DNA from 2 places in the Methylobacterium sp. B1 genome. Region 2 is predicted to be linked to the other one. Evidence: riboswitches for the same ligand, from Rfam matches in the RefSeq annotation. Region 2 holds a riboswitch; the other holds the start of a gene.
The links. A riboswitch is a leader RNA that binds a small molecule or an ion and turns the genes downstream of it on or off. The one in region 2 is predicted to bind fluoride.
Positions count from the first base shown of each region.

Region 1: another riboswitch for fluoride. It lies ahead of I53_RS19345 (voltage-gated chloride channel family protein); the one in region 2 lies ahead of crcB (fluoride efflux transporter CrcB).

Region 1 covers NZ_BACT01000653.1:9,246-23,292, forward strand. The annotation lists gene I53_RS19305 (efflux RND transporter permease subunit) at 1-861, opposite strand, end outside; gene I53_RS19310 (efflux RND transporter periplasmic adaptor subunit) at 1,009-2,187, opposite strand; gene I53_RS19315 (hypothetical protein) at 2,245-2,562, opposite strand; gene I53_RS19320 (MFS transporter) at 3,099-4,268, opposite strand; gene I53_RS19325 (arsenic transporter) at 4,276-5,571, opposite strand; gene arsC (arsenate reductase (glutaredoxin)) at 5,606-6,043, opposite strand; gene I53_RS19335 (helix-turn-helix transcriptional regulator) at 6,036-6,395, opposite strand; gene arsH (arsenical resistance protein ArsH) at 6,446-7,192, shown strand; fluoride riboswitch at 7,419-7,491, shown strand; gene I53_RS19345 (voltage-gated chloride channel family protein) at 7,533-8,942, shown strand; gene I53_RS19350 (HAMP domain-containing methyl-accepting chemotaxis protein) at 9,279-10,970, opposite strand; gene I53_RS19355 (sigma-70 family RNA polymerase sigma factor) at 11,110-12,087, opposite strand; gene I53_RS19360 (cupin domain-containing protein) at 12,149-12,565, opposite strand; gene I53_RS19365 (NAD(P)H-binding protein) at 12,597-13,346, opposite strand; gene I53_RS19370 (CsbD family protein) at 13,976-14,047, shown strand, end outside.
Region 2 covers NZ_BACT01000087.1:417-6,563, reverse strand. The annotation lists gene I53_RS02510 (EF-hand domain-containing protein) at 88-519, shown strand; gene I53_RS02505 (hypothetical protein) at 699-1,208, shown strand; fluoride riboswitch at 1,390-1,460, shown strand; partial or broken gene crcB (fluoride efflux transporter CrcB) at 1,544-1,932, shown strand; gene I53_RS02495 (pyruvate, water dikinase regulatory protein) at 2,049-2,879, opposite strand; gene I53_RS02490 (uroporphyrinogen decarboxylase) at 3,342-4,493, shown strand; gene hemJ (protoporphyrinogen oxidase HemJ) at 4,504-4,935, shown strand; gene I53_RS02480 (lysozyme inhibitor LprI family protein) at 5,003-5,356, shown strand; partial or broken gene hisG (ATP phosphoribosyltransferase) at 5,403-6,113, opposite strand; gene I53_RS35650 (hypothetical protein) at 6,114-6,147, shown strand, end outside.

The sequences.
Region 1 (14,047 bases), on a different contig from region 2:
ACCGTTCAGGGTGAAGGACTGGCTGTAGGTCTGCGCGCCGAGTTCGACCCGGCCGACGTCGCGCAGGCGGGTGATGCGGCCGCCGTCCTGCGCGTCCGCCTTGATGATGATGTTCTCGAAGTCCGGGGCGTCGTTGAGCCGCCCGTTGATGTTGAGGGTGTACTGGAAATCCTGTCCGGTCGGCACCGGCGGCATCCCCAGGGCCCCGGCGGTGACCTCCTGGCTCTGCTGCTGCACGGTGTTGATGATGGCGTCGGGGGTGAGGCCCCGGGCCTGGAGCAGATCGGGGTCCAGCCAGATCCGCATCGCGTACTGGCCGGCGCCGAACACTGTGACGTTGCCGACGCCGGGGAGCCGGGCCAGCTCGTTCTGCACGTTGATCACGCCGTAATTCGACAGGAACAGGCTGTCGAACTTCCCGTCGGTGGCCGACAGCGTCACGAATTGCAGGATTGCGGTGGATTTCTTCTGGGTCGTGACGCCCTGGACCTGGACCGCCTGCGGCAGCGAGGACATCGCGATCGCGACGCGGTTCTGCACCAGCACCTGCGCCTGATCGCCGTCCGTCCCGATCGCGAAGGTGACCGTGAGGGTGTAGGTGCCGTCGCTCGCGCTGGTCGACTGCATGTAGAGCATGCCCTCGACGCCGTTGACCTGCTGCTCGATCGGCAGCGCCACCGTGTCGATCACCGTGCGGGCGCTCGCACCCGGATAGCGCGTGGTGACCTGGACCGTCGGCGGCACGACGTTGGGGTATTGCGACACGGGCAGGTTGAGGAGCGACACCGCGCCGACCAGCACCATGATCAGGGCCAGCACGTTGGCCAGGACCGGCCGCTCGATGAAGAAGCGCGAGATCATGCCGTTGGCCCTCGGTGCCGGCGTCTCAGGGGCGGTCCGCCGCATCGGCGGGCCGCGGATGGGCGGATGCCGGCCTCCGGTGACCGGGCGGATCGGTGCCCTGGACCATCGGTCTCGCGGGCTCGGCCGGGCGCACCGGCCGGTGTCTCACCGCTGAAGCGGCGCCGGGCTTGGGGAGGCCTCGGCCACCGCCGACTTCTGGGGTGCGATCTTGGCCCCGGGGATGGCTCGCTGGATGCCGTCCGTGACGACCCAGTCGCCGGGGGCGAGCCCCGCCTCGATCACCCGGTACCGCCCGTCCCGCGCCCCGAGCGTCACCACCCGCTGCGCGACCGTGTTGTCGGCCCCGACCGTGAGCACGTAGCTGCCCTGCTGGTTCGTCCCGATGGCGTCGTCGCGGACCAGCAGCGCCTTGTCGTCGCGGCCGACCGGGATCCGGACCCGCACGAACAGGCCCGGGAGGAGCGCGTGATCGCCGTTCTCGATGAGCGCCCGGGCCAGCAGGGTGCCGGTGGACGGATCGACCTGCGGCGCGAGGTAGTCGAGCCGGCCGGTATGCGGATAGCCGGTCTCGGTCTGCAGGCCGATCTCCACCGGTATCTTGGCCAGATCGCCCAGCGGCTGCTGCGTCGCGCGCAGGTGCTGCTTGACCAGCAGCACCTGCTGCTCGCTGACGTTGAAGTAGACGTAGAGCGGATCGATGCGGACGAGCTGCGCCAGCTTGGTCGGCCCGCTGATGCCGACGAGCGCCCCGACATCCGCCAGGTGGTTGGTGACCACGCCGTCGAAGGGCGCGGAGACCTGCGTGTAGCCGAGGTTGATGGTGGCGATGTCGAGGTTGGCCTGCGCCTCCATGACGGCGGCGCTGGCTTGGTCCTGCTTGGTCTTCGCGTCCTCGACCCGGGCCTGCGAGGCGAATTCCTGCCGCCCCAGCGTGGATTGGCGCTGATATTCGGACTGGGCGTTCGCCAGGGCGGCCTGCTGCGCCGCCAGGGCGCCCTGCGCCTGCTTGAGCTGCGCCTCGTAGGTGTTGCGCTGGATGGCGAAGAGCGGCGCGCCCGCCTTCACCACGGTGCCGTCCTTGTAGGTGATCGCCTCCAGAAAGCCCTGGACCCGCGCCTCGAGATCGACGGCCGCGAACGCCTTGGTGTTGCCGGTGAGTTCGAAGTAGCGCGTCACCGTGCGCACGACCGGCTGCGAGACCGAGACGCCGGGCGGCGGTGGCGGGACGTACTGGTTCGAATCGCGGCAACCGGCAGCGCATCCGGCGATGGCCGCGAGGGCGAGAAGACGGACGGATCCGGGAAGCTGCAGCACGATCGGCACGGCCGGCCCTCAACCTGAGATCGTTACGGATGGTCTTTGGCCTCGGTCCTGCCGCGGCTACTGACCATCCTCGGCCTTGGCTTCCCGGGCGAGGGTCAGGCATTCGAGCAGATCGACATAGCTGGGCAGGCCGTCGAGTTGCGCTTCCGCCGCGCAGCGTGTCCGGTCACCGGCCGGGTAGCTGGACCACTTTTTTTCGACCTCGGCCCGCGCCGACCCCTCATCCTCGAGGCAGAGCGTCTGCCGGCCGGCATCGAGGGTCATCTGCTGCGTCGCCGCCCGGCAGCTGCCGTGAACGTCGAAGACCGGCATCGTGTCCGAGACCGGCGTCGCCAACGCCAGCTCCATCAGCAGGGCAGGAACGGCAAACATCATGATCGACACACCCGCGCAGCGCGCCAACCGGACAACCCGGTCGATCCTGACTTTGGCGGCCCAACACAGATGCCCCGCCCTGCGACAATACAGGTTCGATGCGCAAACGGGCCCGATTCGGTCGCCTTTGCTCTATCGATAGCACATTTCGCAGCTGAGCCATGGCCTCAAAAATTGTTATCAACCAAGGCGGACCACCGAATCCCGAGATCCCCCGGCAGATCGGGCCCACGATGTATTTACGTCTTATTTAAACGTCCCAACCGATACGGGACAGCAACAGACCCAATGATACACCTGCATCACGGTATTTCGGCGCCCCCAGGATCGACGGCCCGCGATGATTCATTTGTGAAAGACGGGCGCCGCCAAGGCGAGGGGATCGGCCGGTCTTGGACCCGGCGGAGTGGGACGATGGACCGAGCCCCGAACAGCCGAACATGCAGGGTTCGTCGCGGTCGCGCGATCCCCCCTCCCGTCGGCCGGCCGGACGGGGCCGGTGTCGCGATCCCCTGCCTGTCGGCTTGGCCGCCGTCTCACCGCTCTGTGCGGTGGAGATGCCACAGCGCGCCGACCAGCCCGAGATTGGCGAGGCTCAGGGCGAGCAAGAGCCACAACAGGGCCTCCGGGCTGGCCTGGGTCAGCACGAACGCGCCGGCCGGCGGGGCGAGCGCCTGCGCGACCAGCCCCGGCCGCGCCAGGCGGCCGACCACCAGCGGGTAGCGCACCGGACCGAACAGGGCCAAGGGCACCGTGCCTCGCGCGATCGAATAGATCCCGTTGCCGCCGCCGTAGAGCACCAGCCAGATCCCGACGCCCGGCAGCCCCAGGGCCAGCAGCACCAAACCCAGCGCCACCAGGCCCAGGGCGGCGGTGAGAGTCCACAGCGGGTGATGCCGCCCTTCGAACGACATCTCCACGATGCGGGCGCCGACCTGCGCCGGGCCGATCAGCGCCGCGTAGGACACGGCGGACGCCAGCGCCACGCCCCGCGCCTGCAGCAGCGTCAGCAGATGCACCGACACCAGCGCCATGATCGCGCCGCCGAGGACCAGCACCCCGGCGAACAGCCGGAACGCCCGCCGCTCGGAGGCGGACAGAGGGCCGGTGCGCGCCGCGCGGTGCTCCGCCGCCGCCGCCGGCGGGTTCGGGATCAGCAGGAGCACCAGCGGCAGCGTGACCCCGAGGTGCAGGCCGGCATAGGCGAGGCAGGCGCCCCGCCAGCCGACCTGCGCGACCAGGAACGCCGAGAGCGGCCAGCACACGGTGCTGGCGAACCCGCCCCACAGGGTCAGGGTGGTGATCGCCGGCCGTGCCGCCGCCCCGTAGAGGCGCCCGAGGGTGGCGAAGGCCGGATCGTACAGGCCGCAGCCCATGCCGAGCCCCAGCAGAAGCCAGCCGGCCAGGTAGACCGGCAGGACCGGCGCGGCGGCCAGCGTGATCAGGCCGGCCGCCAGCAGCAGCGCCGCCAGCGCCAGAACCGGACGGCCGCCGTGGCGGTGGATCGCCGCCCCGACATGCGGCGCGGCGAACGCGGCAACGAGGAGCCCGAGGGACAGACCGCCGACCACCCAGGCCAGCGGCCAGCCGGTGCTCTCCGCCACCGGGCCGGCGAGCACGGCGGGCAGGTAGAACGAGGACCCCCAGGCGAGGATCTCGATCACGCCGAGGGCGGAGATCACCGGCCAGCGCCGTCCCCCGGACACGCGCGGCCTACCGGGGACCGAGCAGCGGCAGCCAGGCCGCCAGCGCCAGCAGCGTGGCCAGCAGCACGGGCGGGGTGATGACCAGGCCGACCTTCATGTACTGGCCCCAGGTGATCCTCTGGCCCTTGCTGTCCAGGACATGCAGCCAGAGCAGGGTGGCGAGGCTGCCGATCGGCGTGAACTTCGGCCCGAGGTCGCAGCCGATCACGTTGGCGTAGACCATCAGCTCGCGGGTCAGCGGCGACAGGTCCGGCGCCCGCTCGATCGCGAGCGCCCCGATCAGCACGCTCGGCATGTTGTTCATCAGCGACGACAGGATCGCGGCGGCAAAGCCGGTGCCGATGGTGGCGGCCCACGGGCCGTGGCCGGCGAGCCAGACCAGGCCCTTCGCCAGCGCGTCGGTCAGGCCGGCGTTCCGGAGGCCGTAGACCACGAGGTACATGCCGAGGCTGAACAGCACGATCTGCCAGGGGGCGCCGGTCAGCACCTTGCGGATCGGGATGATCCCGCCCCGGTTGGCGAGCAGCAGGAGCACCGCGGCGCCGGCGCAGGTGACGGCCGACACCGGCACCCCGAACGGCGCGGTGACGAAGTAGGCGGCGAGCAGCACGCCGAGCAGCGGGAACGCCGCCCGGAACACCAGCGGATCGCGGATCGCGTCGGCCGGGCGTTCGAGGGCATCGACCGGGTAGGCTTCCGGCACGTCGCGCCGGAAATAGGCCCCCAGCACCAGCAGCGTCGCCGCCAGGGACACCAGGTTCACCGGCACCATCACGGCGGCGTACCGGCCGAAGGTCACGGCGAAGAAGTTGGCGGAGACGATGTTGACCAGGTTGGAGATCACCAGCGGCAGGGAGGTGCTGTCCGCCACGAACCCGCAGGCGACGATGAACGCCAGGGCCGCCGCCGGCTTGAAATCGAGCCGGAGCAGGATCGCCAGCACGATCGGCGTCAGCAGCAGCGCCGCGCCGTCGTTGGCGAACACCGCCGCGATGGCCGCGCCGAGGAGCACGACCAGCGGGAACAGCCGCCGGCCCCGGCCGCCGCCCCAGCGGGCGATGTGCAGGGCCGCCCAATGGAAGAACCCGGCCTCATCGAGCAGCAGGGAGAGGATGATGAGCGCCACGAAGGTGAACGTGGCGTCCCAGACGACATGCCAGACCACCGGAATGTCGCCCGGATGGATCACGCCCGCGGCGAGAGCGACCCCCGCGCCGGCCAGTGCGCTCCATCCGATCCCGAGGCCCCTGGGCTGCCAGATGACGAACACGAGGGTGGCAAGGAAAATGGCGAGCGCGAGCATCCGGGCGATTTCGTCTTATGGGTCGGTGTGAGGCTCAGGCCGTGGCGACGCGGCGGCCGTGCTCGTCCACGACCCGCTCACCGTCTTCCTTGACGAACTCGCCCTGCTGCACCGGCAGAAGATCGAGCACGGCTTCCGACGGTCGGCACAGGCGCACGCCCTTGGGCGTGACCACCAGCGGGCGGTTGAGGAGGATCGGGTGCGCCGCGATGGCGTCCAGGAGCTGCGCATCCGTCAGCGCGGGATCGCCGAGGTTCAGCTCCGCGAACGGCGTGCCGCTCTCCCGCAGCACCGCACGCACCGACAGACCGGCGCGGGCCAGGAGCTGCACCAGCAGCGCCCGCGCGGGCGGGGTTTTGAGGTACTCGATCACGTGCGGCTCGATGCCGGCGTTGCGGATCATCGCGAGGGTGTTGCGGGACGTGCCGCATTCGGGGTTGTGGTAGATCACGACGTCGAACGGCTCAGGCATGGGCGGTCTCTCCAAGGGCGGGGCAGCAGGGTGCCAGGGCGGCCATCGCCGGGGTGCAGACCTCCGGGCGGCCCTGGCAGCAATCTTTCATCAGGAAGGCGATCAGGCCGGACAGCGCCGGGTAGGCGGCGCTGTAGATGATCGAGCGGCCCGCGCGCCGCGAGGCGACCAGGCCCGCGTGGCTCAGTTCCTTGAGATGATGGGACACGGTGGCGGCGGAGACGCCCACCGCCTCGGCCAGCACGCCGGAGGCCAGCCCGTCCGGGCCGGCGGTCACGAGCACCCGCACCAGGCGCAGACGGTGCTCCTGGGCGAGGGCCGCGAAGGCGGCGAGGGCTTGCGGCTCGTCCATATTCGTTACAATCTTCAAATCACTCTTTGAACGTACAAGAAAGCTGAACCTTGGACAAGCCGCGCCAGCCTTTCACCGATGGCCTGCCGAACCTGAGCGCCGCGCATTTCGTGGTGCCGACCCGCGCGCGCCTGGAGGCGGTCAAGCCGCTCACCCACGCCCCCCGGTTCCTGATCCTCTACGGCTCCCTGCGGGAGCGCTCGTTCAGCCGCTTCCTCGCCTACGAGGCCGCCCGGCTCCTGGAAGCCATGGGCGGCGAGGTGCGGATCTACGACGCGCACGGCCTGCCCCTGCCCGACGACACGACCGCCGATCATCCGAAGGTGCAGGAGCTGCGCGACCTCTCGATCTGGTCCGAGGGCCAAGTGTGGGTGTCGCCGGAGCGGCACGGCACGCTGACCGGCGTGATGAAAAGCCAGATCGACTGGCTGCCGCTCTCCGAAGGCAGCGTGCGGCCGACCCAGGGGCGCACCCTGGCCGTGATGCAGGTGTCCGGCGGCTCGCAGAGCTTCAACGCCGTGAACAGCCTGCGGATTCTCGGCCGCTGGATGCGGATGATCACGATCCCGAACCAGTCGTCGGTCCCGATGGCCTACAAGGAGTTCGACGAGGCCGGCCGGATGAAGCCGGGGCCGCTCTACGAGCGCGTCGTGGACGTGTGCGAGGAGCTGATGAAGTTCACGCTGCTGACCCGGGAGCGGGCCGACGACCTCGTCGACCGCTACAGCGAGCGGAAGGAGCGCGCGCCGGAGCGCCTGAGCGCCGTGGCCGCCGACATCGGCTTTGTGAAGCGCTGAGACACCCCGCCGCCGATGCGACCGTCCACGCGGGCGCCGTCGTGATCGCGGCGGCGACCGGCCGCCCGTGGGGCAGGTCTGTGCGGGACCAGGGTCCCAGCGCCCCGAGGGCCGACCGGATCCGCTGTCTCCGCGTCCACCCTCGGGGGAGCGACGGGTTCGCCCCCCCCGCACGCCGCAGGCCTGCACGAAGGGCCTTGACGCGCTTCGGAGGGGTCCCGTATCTCTCGAGGACGGCAATGGTGTCTGCCGGGCCATCAAGGCCGAACCGCCGTCAGGCTGATGACTCCTACTTCTTGCGATCCCGCAAAGTCCTGCGGCGTCGCATCAAGGGGATGTCATGCGCGCAACCTTCCGAAATCTGTTCACACGCTTCAACGTAGCGGCCTTTGTCCGCACGCGGCACGATCATGCCGTCTCGGTTGCGCGCTGGATCCTGGTTCTGCTGCCCATGGCCGCCGCCGTGGGCTCCCTGTGCGCGGCCTTCCTCTGGAGCCTCGATGCGGCCACCCGGGCGCGCTTCGCCTATCCCGGGCTGCTGTTTCTCCTGCCGCTCGGCGGCTTGGCTATCGGGCTGCTCTACCATCGCTTCGGCCAGTCCGTGGAGGGCGGCAACAACCTCATCGTCGAGCAGATCCATGTGCCCGGGGGCGGCGTGCCCCTGCGCATGGCGCCGCTGATCTTCCTCGGCACGGTGGTCACGCATCTGTTCGGCGGATCGGCGGGCCGCGAAGGCACGGCCGTCCAACTGGGCGGCAGCCTCGCAAGCGCCTTCGGCAAGGCGGTCCGCCTGGATGCGCCGAGCTTCCGGATCATGCTGATGGCCGGGATCGCCGCGGGGTTCGGCGCCGTCTTCGGTACGCCACTGGCCGGCGCGGTCTTCGCGCTCGAGGTCCTCGCTGTCGGACGCGTCGAATATGCGGCCCTCGTGCCCTGCCTCGTCGCGGCCGTGGTCGGCGACTGGACCTGTCAGCTGTGGGGCATCGAACACGGGGTCTACCGTATCGACGACCACGCCGGAGCCGTCGGCACGCACATGGTCGAGCCGCTGCTCCTGGCCAAGGTCGCGGTGGCAGGCGTGGCCTTCGGACTGGCCGGCCTGGTGTTCGCCGAGGCGAACCACATGCTCGGCGGATGGTGCAAGCGGGTCATCGCCTTCGCGCCCCTCCGCCCCGTGGCGGGCGGCCTCGCGGTGATCGCCCTGGTCTACCTCTGTGGCACGCGGGATTACCTGGGACTGGGCGTCTGGTCGGCGGATCCGCACGGGCTGACCATCGCCCGCTTCTTCGGTCCGGAGGTGCATCCCTGGAGCTGGGCGCTCAAGATGCTGTTCACGGTCGTCACCCTGAGCGCCGGGTTCAAGGGCGGCGAGGTCACGCCGCTGTTCTTCATCGGCGCGGCCCTCGGCAACGCGCTGGCCGGGGTGCTGGGGGCGCCGGTGGATCTCCTGGCCGGCCTCGGGTTCGTCGCCGTGTTTGCCGGAGCGGCCAACACGCCGCTGGCCTGCACGCTGATGGGTATCGAGCTGTTCGGCGCCACGCACGGCGTCTACATCGCGACCGCCTGCTTCCTGGCCTACCTGTGCTCCGGGCACAGCGGCATCTACCTGTCGCAGCGCATCGCCGTCCCGAAGGTTTCCGTGGGCACCCTGCCGCCGGACGCCACCCTGCGCCATGCACGCACGCACCGCGCGGCCCGGCTGACCGCGCCGGCCCCCGTGTCGGCCCCCGTGTCGGCCCCCGACAGATAGGTGCGCCCCAGGGCTTCGACGCGTCCGGTCGTCCCGGCCGGGATCGGGATGGTGCGGGCATCTCCATGACGCGCGCCGACGACGCGCGCCGACAGGGCTGGACCACGCCAAGCCCGTTCCCTGGGGGGCTCCAGGCCCCTCTGCCGGGAACGGGTCGTGCAGGCGAAGGCCGACGGCCTGCTCAAGGCCGTCGGCCGAGGACGCCCCGGTCTCAATGGGCGCCACCCGGCCCCCGCAATCCGCGCCCTGCCCCTGCACCGCCGTCGGGCCGGCCCGCAAGCGGCGGAGCCGGCCCGCGCCGGGAGGGCGGACCGGGAGGATCCGGCCAGGGGCTCGTCAGGCGGCGCGGACGGTTGCGAGGAAGCGGGCGACCTCGGCACCGAGATGCTCGGACTGGCGCGAGAGTTCGGACGCGGAGGCGAGCACCTGGCTGGCCGCGGCGCCGGTCTCCTCGGAGGCCTGCGCGACGCCCGCGATGGTGCCGGTCACCGCGGTGGTGCCGGTCGAGGCCTGCGCCACGTTGCGCAAGATTTCATGCTTTGCCGCCCCCTGTTGCTCCACCGCCGCGGCGATTGAGGTCGCCACGCCGTCGATCTCCCGGATCCGCCCGGTGATCCCGCCGATCGCCGTCACGGCCTGCCCGGTCACCTCCTGCACCGCGCCGATCTGCCGGGCGATCTCCTCGGTCGCCTTGGCGGTCTGCTCGGCCAGCGCCTTCACCTCGGCAGCCACCACCGCAAAGCCCCGCCCCGCGGCGCCGGCCCGCGCCGCCTCGATCGTGGCGTTGAGCGCCAGCAGGTTGGTCTGCCCGGCGATCCCGGAGATCATCCCGACCATGTCGCCGATCCGGGCGGCGGTCTGGCTGAGCGCCTGGACCAGGGCGGCGGTCTGGTCGGCCTCGCCCACCGCCGATTGCGCGAGCCGGGCCGAGCCGGTGACCTGCCGGCCGATCTCCTGCACCGACGAGCCCAGCTCCTCCGCGGCGGCCGCCACGGTCTGGACGTTGGCGGCGGCCTCTTCCGCGGCGGCCGCCACGGTGGTGGATTGCGAGGCCGTCTCCTGGGCGGTGGCGGTCATCTGCCGGGCGGTGGCCTGCAGCTCCGTGGCCGAGGACGAGACCATGCCGACGACGCCGCCGACCGACCGCTCGAACCCGTCGGCGAGTTCGATCATGGTGCGCCGGCGCGCCTGGGCCGCGGCCGCGTCGGCCAGCCGCTTGACCTCGGCCTCCTCGGCGGCCTTGCGGGCGACCAGGGCCTTGATCCCCTCCACCGCCCGGCCGACCGCGCCGATCTCGTCGCCCCGGCCAGCCTCCCGGATCTCCGCCTCGATCTCCCCTTGCGCCATGCGTCGCAGGACGACGACCAATCTGCCGAGCGGGCGCGTGATGCCGACGATCGTCACGAGGGCGGCCGCAGCGAGCCCGACCAGCAAGCCGAGCGCGCTGAACGACACCAGGGAGATGCGGGTGGTGTTGGTCTGCTCGGTCAGTTCGGCCGAGCCCTTCTCCATCGCGCCATCGATGTCGTTCCCGAGCTTCGAACTGCCCTGCACCAGGGCGACGAAGGTCGGGTCGATCGTACGATGGACCAGCGCGAGGGCCTCGGCGTTCCGGCCCGCCAGGCAGAGCTGGCGAACCTCGGAAACCTGCTGGACGAACTGATGGATACGGGCCGCCTGCTCGTCGATGCGCGCGCCAAAATCCGGCGCGAGTCGGCGCAGGTCGGCCAGAGCCTTTGTCAGGGTGGGGATGGCGTCGTCGAATCCAGTGTTGGCCACCTTCATCTGAGCTTCGTCTGTCTCAGCGAGGATGCGATACAACCAGTAATTCATCTCGAAGACGCTGCGATTCAGGCGACGCGCCGTTGCAACCGCCTTCGCATCGCGATCGATGAAAGAACTATAGGCCTTATCGATCTGGCCGATCCGCGCCTGCGCAAACCAAATACAGCCACCGATCACTCCACCGATAAGCACGATGACCGCTGACAGCTTTGTCAATATTTTAGCGTTGGAGAGCAAGGACATGGTTCCACCTGTGTGCATCAGGCGAAACGTCAACGAACACGATTAAATTTCGATTCAAGTTTCCGTGATGCGGAGAGAGCCAGCGCGATTCCGGGGGCCTCGGGGCCGGGCGGATGCGCGGCCGCTCTCGGCGATGCGGTCAAGGAACCGCCCCTCCCGGGCGCCGCTCCGCGGATCCGCGCGGTTGCGGCTCCGCATGCGGCCCGGTGCCGGCTGCGCCCGCCACAGGGGGCAGGACCTGACGGAGCACATGGCGGAGCTTGTCGGGGTTGCGGGTGATGTAGAGGGCGGTGATCCGACCGTTCTCGATGGCGAGCGCGGTCGTCTGAAGGAGATCGCCGCGTTCCCGGCTGATGTATCCCGGCAATCCGTCGATCCAGACCGGCGCGACCAGCGCGGCCCGCTCGGGCCCCCATTTGCGCCGGACGCCCGCGAAGAGACGGAGCAGGCGCTCCGACCCGACGATGGGGTTGGGAAAGGCCAGGACCTTGCCGCCGCCGTCCGAGCAGAGCACCACGTCCTCCGCGAGCAGCGTGCGCAGGGTCGCGATGTCCCCGCTGGCGGAGGCCGCGAAGAAGGCATGGGCGATCCGTTCGCCCTCCTCCCGCGCCACGGGAAAGCGCGGCCGTGCGGACTGCACGTTCCGGCGGGCGCGCACCGCGAGTTGACGCACGGCGGCCGCCTCCCGATCAAGCGTGTCCGCCACCTCGCCGAGCGGGATGCCGAACACGTCGTGGAGCAGGAAGGCTGCGCGCTCGAGGGGCGAGAGGCGTTCCAGCGCCATCATCAGCGTCAGCGTGAGATCGTCCTCGTCCACGCCGTCCTCCCCCGTCTCGACCAGGGGCTCCGGCAGCCAGGCGCCGACATAGGTCTCCCGGCGGGCGCGGGCCGACTTCATCTGGTCGAGGCAGAGCCGGGTCACGATGCGGGCCAGAAACGGATACGGGGCCGCGACCGCGCCCCGATCCGCCGCGATCCAGCGCAGCCACGTGTCCTGCACCATGTCCTCGGCCTCGCTGCGGGAGCCGAGCATGCGGTAGGCGATGCGCAGGAGGCGCGGACGATGGGCCTCGAAGGTGGCGGTCGCCGCGTCGGTCTGCGTGTCGGTCGGCGGCATGGGATCTGTCTGCGGAGCGATGGCGAGACCCGGGGATCCTCGCACGCGGCCGGAGGGGGTGTCACCGCCGGTCCGGCACGGTCAGGTCGCGGTCGTCCGTGTCGACGACGAACACCGCGAGAAGGCGGGACGGCTCCGTGGCGCTGGCATTGGCGCTCACGGCATGGTGGTCGCCCGGCTGCTCCACGAAGCTCTCGCCGACCCGGAAGATCTGCTCAGGCCCGTCGTTGATGCGGCTGCGGATCGCGCCCTCGATCACCGCCGCGGTGATGAAGGCGGAGCGCGCATGCCTGTGGGCGGGGGAGGACCCGCCCGGCCCGTATGCGACGAGGACGCCGCGCAGACTCTTACCGGGGATGCCCGGCAGGGGGTGGTCGAAGATCGTCGTGACGCGGGCCTCGCCGGCCCGCAGCTCCGCCGCCCCGACCGGGAGCGCGAAGCCGGCCAGGCAAGCGGAGAGGATGAGTGCTTTGACCATGGGGGTTCGTCCAGCGTGGTGAGGGAGGCCGTCAGACGGTCGCGAGCCAGGTCGCGAAGCGCGTGGATCCGAGGCGCGCCGCGGCAGTGTCCTCGGGAACGAGCGAGCCCTTCTCCAGCGCGGCGCCGAAATACCGTGCGCCGCGGTCGGCCGACACCGCCCGGCGGTCGCCGGCGGCGGCGGCGCATCGGGCGACGAAGTCGCGGAAGGGCAGCCTGTCCGGTCCGGCGATCTCGATCGTCCGGCTGCGGGGCTCGTGGACGGCGACCTCCGCCAGCGCGGCCGCGACGTCGGCGGCGGCGATGGGCTGGAAATCGGCGTCGGGGACGACGATGCGATCGCCCACGACCGACGCCGCGGTGATCGTGGCGACGAACTCGAAGAACTGGGTTGCACGAACGATCGTGTAGGGCAGGCCGGACGCCACGATCAGCCGCTCCTGCGCGACCTTCGCCCGGAAGTATCCGTTCCCGTCCAGGCGATCCGTGCCGACGATCGAGAGGGCGACATGGTGCGTCACGCCGGCCCGACGCGCGGCGGCCAGGAGGTTGCGGCTCGACCGCTCGAAGAAATCGAGCACCGCCGCATCCTCGAAGGACGGTGCGTTCGCGACGTCGACCACGACCTCGGCGCCGACGAGAACCTCGGCGAGCCCCTCACCCGTCAGGGCGTCGACGCCCGTCCGCGGGGAGGCGGCGACGGCTTCGTGTCCCCTGCGGCCGAGTTCGGCGGTCAGCTGCCTGCCGATCAACCCGCTCCCGCCGATCACAACCACCTTCATGACGCGCGTCTCCTGCGTGAACCGGGCGGCGCGGCGGGGTGCCGCTGAGGCGCTCGTTCGACGTCAAGACGAGGGGACGACGCGGGATGTGACATGCCGTCGGAGAAAAAGGCGATGCCGCCGCGTGGGACGCCGTCCATGGCCACCACCGGACGCCAGCCCCCCTCCGGGCTGAGCGTCACGGGGTCGATCCGGGCCTCCCCCATCAAGCAGACCCGGAGGGCGTTCCAGCGGACAGTCCTGGCCAGTCCCGTGACGGTCTCGCCGACCGTGTCGGCGCCGGCACAGATGCGCCCGCGGGCGACCGGACGGCCTCCGACGCCCTTCGCCGGCTCGGCGACGTCCGCGCCTCCGACCAAACCGCCGATCCGCACAGGGTCCCGATTGAAGACGTCCGCGCCGGCGTCGCGTGCGGCTCAACCGATATCGCCTTCCGCGCGCCCCCGACGGGACAGCGCGCCATCCCGGAATGGCCAGGGTCCGTGGCGGAAGCCTGGACCCACTGGACTGGACCGCTCGCCTGGAACGCTTGGAGGAGGCCGCCGTTGCACCCGTCGCGAGAGGGTGGGCGTCGGGCTTGCGAGACCGCAGCCGATGCCAGCCCGAGACAGGATGTGAAGGGCAGCGCGATGATCGATACGGACAGGATCACGGGGGCCGCGCGCGCGTTCGGCGGCACGGTTCAGGGCTCGGTCGGCGAC
Region 2 (6,147 bases):
TCGTCGGCTTGTGAACGCGCCTCCGGGAACGGCGCGCCGCATGGCGGCTTGGGCTGCCGGCGCTGATCGCCACCGGAGATTTCGTTCATGCCCGCGATCCTGAACAGACCCGCATGTGCGCTGGCCGCGATGCTCGTCCTCGGCCTGGTCGTCCCCACCGCGCTGCCGTCGGCGGCCTTCGCCCGGTCCTCCGGCACCGAGCGCACGCTGAAGATGGTCGACACCGACAAGGACGGCACGATCGATCTGGCCGAGGCCCAGGCCGCGGCCGGCAAGGTCTTCGACGCCGCCGAGACCGACAAGGACGGGACCGTCGACGCCAAGGAGCTGAAGGGCCGGGTCAGCAAGACGGACCTGAAGGCCGCCGACACCGACAACGACGGCACCCTCGACCGCAAGGAATACCTCGCCCTGGTCGAGCAGCGCTTCAAGGCGGCCGATCCCGACAAGGACGGCACGCTCGACGCCAAGGAACTCAAGACCCCGGCCGGACGCAGCCTGCTGCAGCTCCTGAAATAGGCGCGGATCCCGGAGACTCCGCCGTTGCACAGTCCATGAGCAAGTATTATTCCTGTGCAACGGCTCAAGTTCTGGGCAGGCATCAATATTTTGCACTATCTTGCGTCATCTGAATTGGCCTCGTAGGTTTCGGTCATCCGGGCGGCAAAGCATCGGATGAACCACCAGGGAGGAGCGCGATGGCACGCGCCAACGAGGTCAAGGACAGGTTCCGCGCGCGGCTGCAGGAGGCGGATGCCCGCAGCAACGACTTCCGCAAGAAACTCCTGGAGGAAGGCGCCCGGGCGCTGGAGCCGGTGGTCGGCGTCCTGAACCTCATGGCCGAGGTGCTCAACGAGGAGGACAACGTCCACGGCAGCATCACCGGCCTCGAGGCCAAGATCGATCAGGACAACTTCATCAGCCTCTGCGCGCGGCTGCGCGGGACCGACACCGAGCAGAAGATCAAGATCAAGTACGGTCCGGAACTCGGCGGCAGCAACTACATCTCGGTCTCGGGCCTGAACCAGCGCTACAACGAGCGCCTCGTGCCGGGGGCTGCGAGCTGCGCCATCGGCCGGACCGTCGGCAGCGACATCCAGCTCGACGAGCACCGGGGCGACGAGCTGGCCGAGGTGGTCCGCGAGGTGGTCGAGGATTTCTATGCCGCCCAGATCGAGCAGCGCAGCCACTTCGCCTACGCCCGCTGAGCCTTGCGGCTTCGCCGATCGATCCAGCGCGGTGGGTTCATGACAGGGCGCGGGTCCGCTCTCCCGCACGGGAGGGGACCCGCGCCGATCCGAACCGATCTGTGAACCCGCCGCGCCCCCCGACCCACCAGCGCGGGAGCCGGAAAACCGGATTCCCCTTCCCGGCATCCTGCGCTAAGCCTGTCCCGATGGGGATGGAGCGCCCCGACAACCGCCCGACTCGGAGGCCGGGCTGATGGCTCCTACCGCACGGGCGCGCCTCAGCCGTCCGCGGTGGGGCCGTGCGCCGAAGCCGCGACAGGACGTGGCTGCCCGACCGAACAGGAAGGGCCGGCATGATCAACACCCTCATCGTCGTTGTCGGAGCCGGGCTCGGGGGCGGGTGCCGCCACGGGATCAACGTGGCGGTCGCCCGGCTGCTGCGGGCCTTGGCTTCCCCCTGGCCACGGTGATCATCAACGTGCTGGGCTCGTTCCTGATGGGCGTGCTCGCCGAGGGCTTCGCCCTGCGCGGCGCGGCGGGTCACCCGGCACGGCTGTTCCTGACCACGGGCGTGCTCGGCGGCTTCACCACCTTCTCGACCTTCTCCCTCGACGCGATCAGCCTGTACCACCGGGGCGAGACCGCCGCCGCCGCCCTCTACGTTGGGGCCTCGGTGGCGACCGGTCTGATCGGGCTGGTGGCGGGCCTCACCCTGGTGCGGGCGGTCCTGAGCGGCAGCTGAGGCCGTCCCGGCTTCAAAAGGGCTGCGAGCTTTTGCGGCTCCGGGGCGGAGCCCGGGTCGTTCAGGGGCTCCGCCCCCGAACCCCGCCAAAGGGCTGAGCCCTTCGGAAACCCCTCTCAATCCGCGATGAACTTCAGCCGGTGGTCGCGGTAGAGGTCGACGATCGCCGCCGCGGTCTCCTCGATGGAGCGGCGCGTCACGTCGATGGTCGGCCAGCGGTTCCGGGTGAACAGCCGGCGGGAGGCGGTGATCTCGTCCGCCACCGCCGAGCGGTCGACGTAGAGGGACGATTCGTCGGCGTTGAGGCTGGAGAGCCGGTTCTGGCGGATCTGCACGATCCGCTCCGGCGAGGCGAACAGCCCGACCACCAGGGGCTTACGGGCGCGCTCGATCGCCGGCGGCAGCGGCATGCCCGGCACCAGCGGCAGGTTGGTGGTCTTGAGGCCGCGATTGGCGAGGTAGATCGAGGTCGGCGTCTTCGAGGTCCGGCTGACGCCGAGCAGGATCACGTCCGCGTCCTCGAGATCCTCCGGCAGGTTGCCGTCGTCGTGGGCCAGGGTGAAGTTCATCGCGTCGATGCGCTTGAAGTACTCGGCGTTCAGCATGTGCTGGGCGCCGGGCCGGGCCGTGGTCTCGGCGCCGAGATAGGCGCGCAGCAGGTCGTGGACCGGCCGCAGCACCGACAGGCAGGGCGAGCCGGTCTCCCGCGCGACCTCCTCCAGCCGCTCGCCGAGGTCGCCCCCCACCAGGGTGTAGAGGACGAGACCCGGCGCCGCCCGGATCTCCGAGATCACCCGGTCGAGCTGCGCGGCCGAGCGCACCAGCGGATAGACGTGCTCGATCGCCGACACGCCCTCGTACTGCGCGGCCGCCGCGCGCCCGACATTGATCAGCGTCTCGCCGGTGGAGTCGGAGACGAGGTGGAGGTGGAAGTAGCTGCGGCCCATTCCGATCGCCTCTGCGGTCGCCATTCGCGGCGCCACGTTGTCCACCGCCGGCCGCCAGGGGAGTCGATGAGTGTGGATAGGATGCCCCGCCGGGCCGGTCCAGGGCGATACCGGTGCGCGCTATCGACTCCGCCGTTCACAGGCAGACGATCGGGGCGCATGGATTCCGACTCACTGGGAGAATCCGGGACGCGTCCGGGGTCCGCACACGACTCGGCGTTGCCAAGGCGCTGTCGGATCTGGTCGTTCTCGCAAGATGGAGCAAATCCTTTAAAGCCTCGTTAACGGCGCGGCGCCGGGGACCGCCTGTGGACGCTTTTGTGCCCCCGTGATTCGGCCCCCCAAGAGAAAAAACAGAGTCCTAGATTCTCTCTTTTCTTTTCGAAGGGGCCTGTGTGGGGATCGGCGCGCCTCGACTCGACAGGAGGTCCGCCGACGGGCATGCGGGATGACGGATACGGGATGGGAACGACGATGACGGGGACGGAGCGCAAGTCCGAGCGGAAGGTGCTGCGCGTCCTCGACGGGGAGGCGATCGGTCCGCCCCCCGCCTGGATGATGCGGCAGGCCGGCCGCTACCTGCCGGAATACCGGGCGACCCGCGCCGAGGCCGGCTCGTTCCTCGACCTCTGCTACAGCCCCGACTTCGCCGTCGAGGTGACGCTCCAGCCGATCCGGCGGTTCGGCTTCGATGCCGCGATCCTGTTCTCGGACATCCTGGTCGTGCCCCATGCGCTCGGTCAGGACGTGCGCTTCGTGGAGGGCGAGGGGCCGCGCCTCGATCCCCTCGACGGCCGGGAGGCCTTTTCGAAGCTGCGCGAGGCCGGCGACCCGGCGGTGATGACCCATCTCGCACCGGTCTTCGAGACGGTGACCCGGCTGCGCGCGGAACTGCCCGGCGAGACCACGCTGCTCGGCTTCTGCGGCGCCCCCTGGACGGTGGCGAGCTACATGATCGGCGGTCGCGGCACCCCGGACCTCGCCCCCGCGCGGGCGCTGGCCGAGGGCGACACGGCGCTGGTGGACGCGCTGATCGACCGCCTCGTCACGGTGCAGACCGATTACCTCGTGCGCCAGCTCGAGGCCGGCGCCGACGCCGTGCAGATCTTCGAGTCCCATGCCGGCACGCTGCCCCTCGCCGTGCCGACCTCCGACGGCACCGTCGAGCCCGTCGGCGACGTGGCGGAGAGCGCCCTGCCGGGCGCGCCCGCGGCGGACGCCCTCACCCGCTGGTCCCTGCAGCCGATCGCCCGGATGGTGGCGGGCGTCCGCGCCCGGGTGCCGGGCGCCAAGATCATCGTGTTCGCCCGCGGCTCGGGCCTCGACGGCCATGCCCGGGTGGTGCCGGAGACCGGCGCCGATGCCGTCGGCGTCGACTGGGGGGTGGACCTGAAGGCCCTGCGGGCGACGGTGCCGGCCACCACGGTGACGCAGGGCAACCTCCATCCCGAGACGCTGATCGAGGGCGGCGCGGCCCTCGACGCGGCGGTGGATGCCGTTCTGGAGGCGACCGCCGGCCGGCCGCACATCTTCAACCTCGGCCACGGCATCACGCCCCAGACGCCGGTGGCCCATGTCGAGCGGATGCTCGCCCGGCTGCGCGGCCAGGGTTGAGGCTGCGCCCGTGCTGTACGACTGGATCAAGGCCGGCCACGTGATCAGCCTGATCGCCTGGATGGCGGGCATGCTCTACCTGCCGCGGCTGTTCGTCTACCACGCGAGCCTGCCGCCGGGCTCGGAGGCGCAGAGCGCGACCTTCAAGGTGATGGAGCGCCGCCTGCTCAAGGCGATCATGAACCCGGCCCTGATCGCCACCTGGCTGTTCGGGGTGGCGCTCGCCTGGATGAGCGGCTTCTATGCGAGCCCCTGGCTCCAGGCGAAGTTCGCGCTGGTGCTGGCGATGACCGGTATCCATGGCTGGCTCGCCCGGATGGTCAAGGATTTCGCCGCCGACCGGAACACCCGCGGTCATCGGTTCTACCGGGTGCTCAACGAGGTGCCGACGCTTCTCATGATCGGCATCGTCATCCTGGCGATCGTCAAGCCGGGCTTCTGATCCCGGGTCGATTCACCCGGCTGCCGCGCTGCGCGGAGCCTTTCCGCCGCCGGGCCGTTTCCTGGCCATGCCGAATCCGCTCGTCCTCGCCCTGGCCCTCGCCGCCCTCGCGGCTCCGATCGCCGCCCCGGCTGCCCGGGCCGCGAGCTTTCCGTGCGACAGGGCCGAGGCTCCGGACGAGAAGGCGATCTGTGCCCATCTCCCGCTCAACGACCGGGACGTCGAGATGGCGACCCGGTTCGAGATCCTGAAGAGCGTGCTGCCCATGGGCGGCCAAGCCAAGCTGCGCGACGATCAGGAGGCGTGGCTGACGGAGCGGCGCGCCTGCAGCGGCGACGTCGCCTGCCTGACAGCCGCCTACGACGGGCGGCTCAAGGTGCTGCGCGGGGTACTGTCCGAATTCGCCAAGCAGGGCCCGTAGCCGTCGCGGTGCTCCGCACGGACACCACCACGACGGTCCGCCCTCCTCAGAGCCGCGCCAGCAGCCGCTCCGCCAGCGGGTTCTCGGCCGCGAAGGCATAGTCGACCCGCCGCACCGTGACGGCCCGCGCCCCCGCCTCGACCAGGGCGCCGGCGAGGTCGAACACCGCGCCCTCAGGACAGCGCAGGACGATCTCGCCCTCCGGGCCCTTCGGGGCGCCGTAGGGCAGCTCGGCCTCGTGCAGGCCCGCCAGGGTGGCGAGGTCGATGGTGCCGCTCTCCGGCAGGGCGGCCCGCACCTCCCGGGTGGTCCGGGCGCGTTCCTCGGCGGCGATGCGGCCGAGCACGGTGCGGAGCGCCGCCCGCTGGCCCTCGCCCCAGGGCGCCTTCAGCGAGGCGACGAGGTTCGCCTCCGAGCGCAGGATGATGCCGTCGTCCAGCACCTTCAGGGCGTTGGCGGAGAGCGTCGCCCCCGTCGTGGTGATGTCGACCACGATCTCGGCCGAGCCCGCCGCCGGCGCCCCCTCGGTGGCGCCGAGGCTCTCGACGATCCGGTAATCGGCGACGCCCTTCTCGGCGAAGAACCGGCGGGTCAGGTTCACGTATTTGGTGGCGACCCGCAGGCGCCGCCCGTGGCGGGTGCGCATGCCGGCGGCGACCTCGTCGAGGTCGGACATGTCGCGCACGTCGATCCAGGCCTGGGGTACGGCGACCACCACGGTGGCGTTGCCGAAGCCCAGCGGCGTCAGCAGCTCCACTTGGCCGAGCAGCACGGCGTCTATTTCCTGCTGA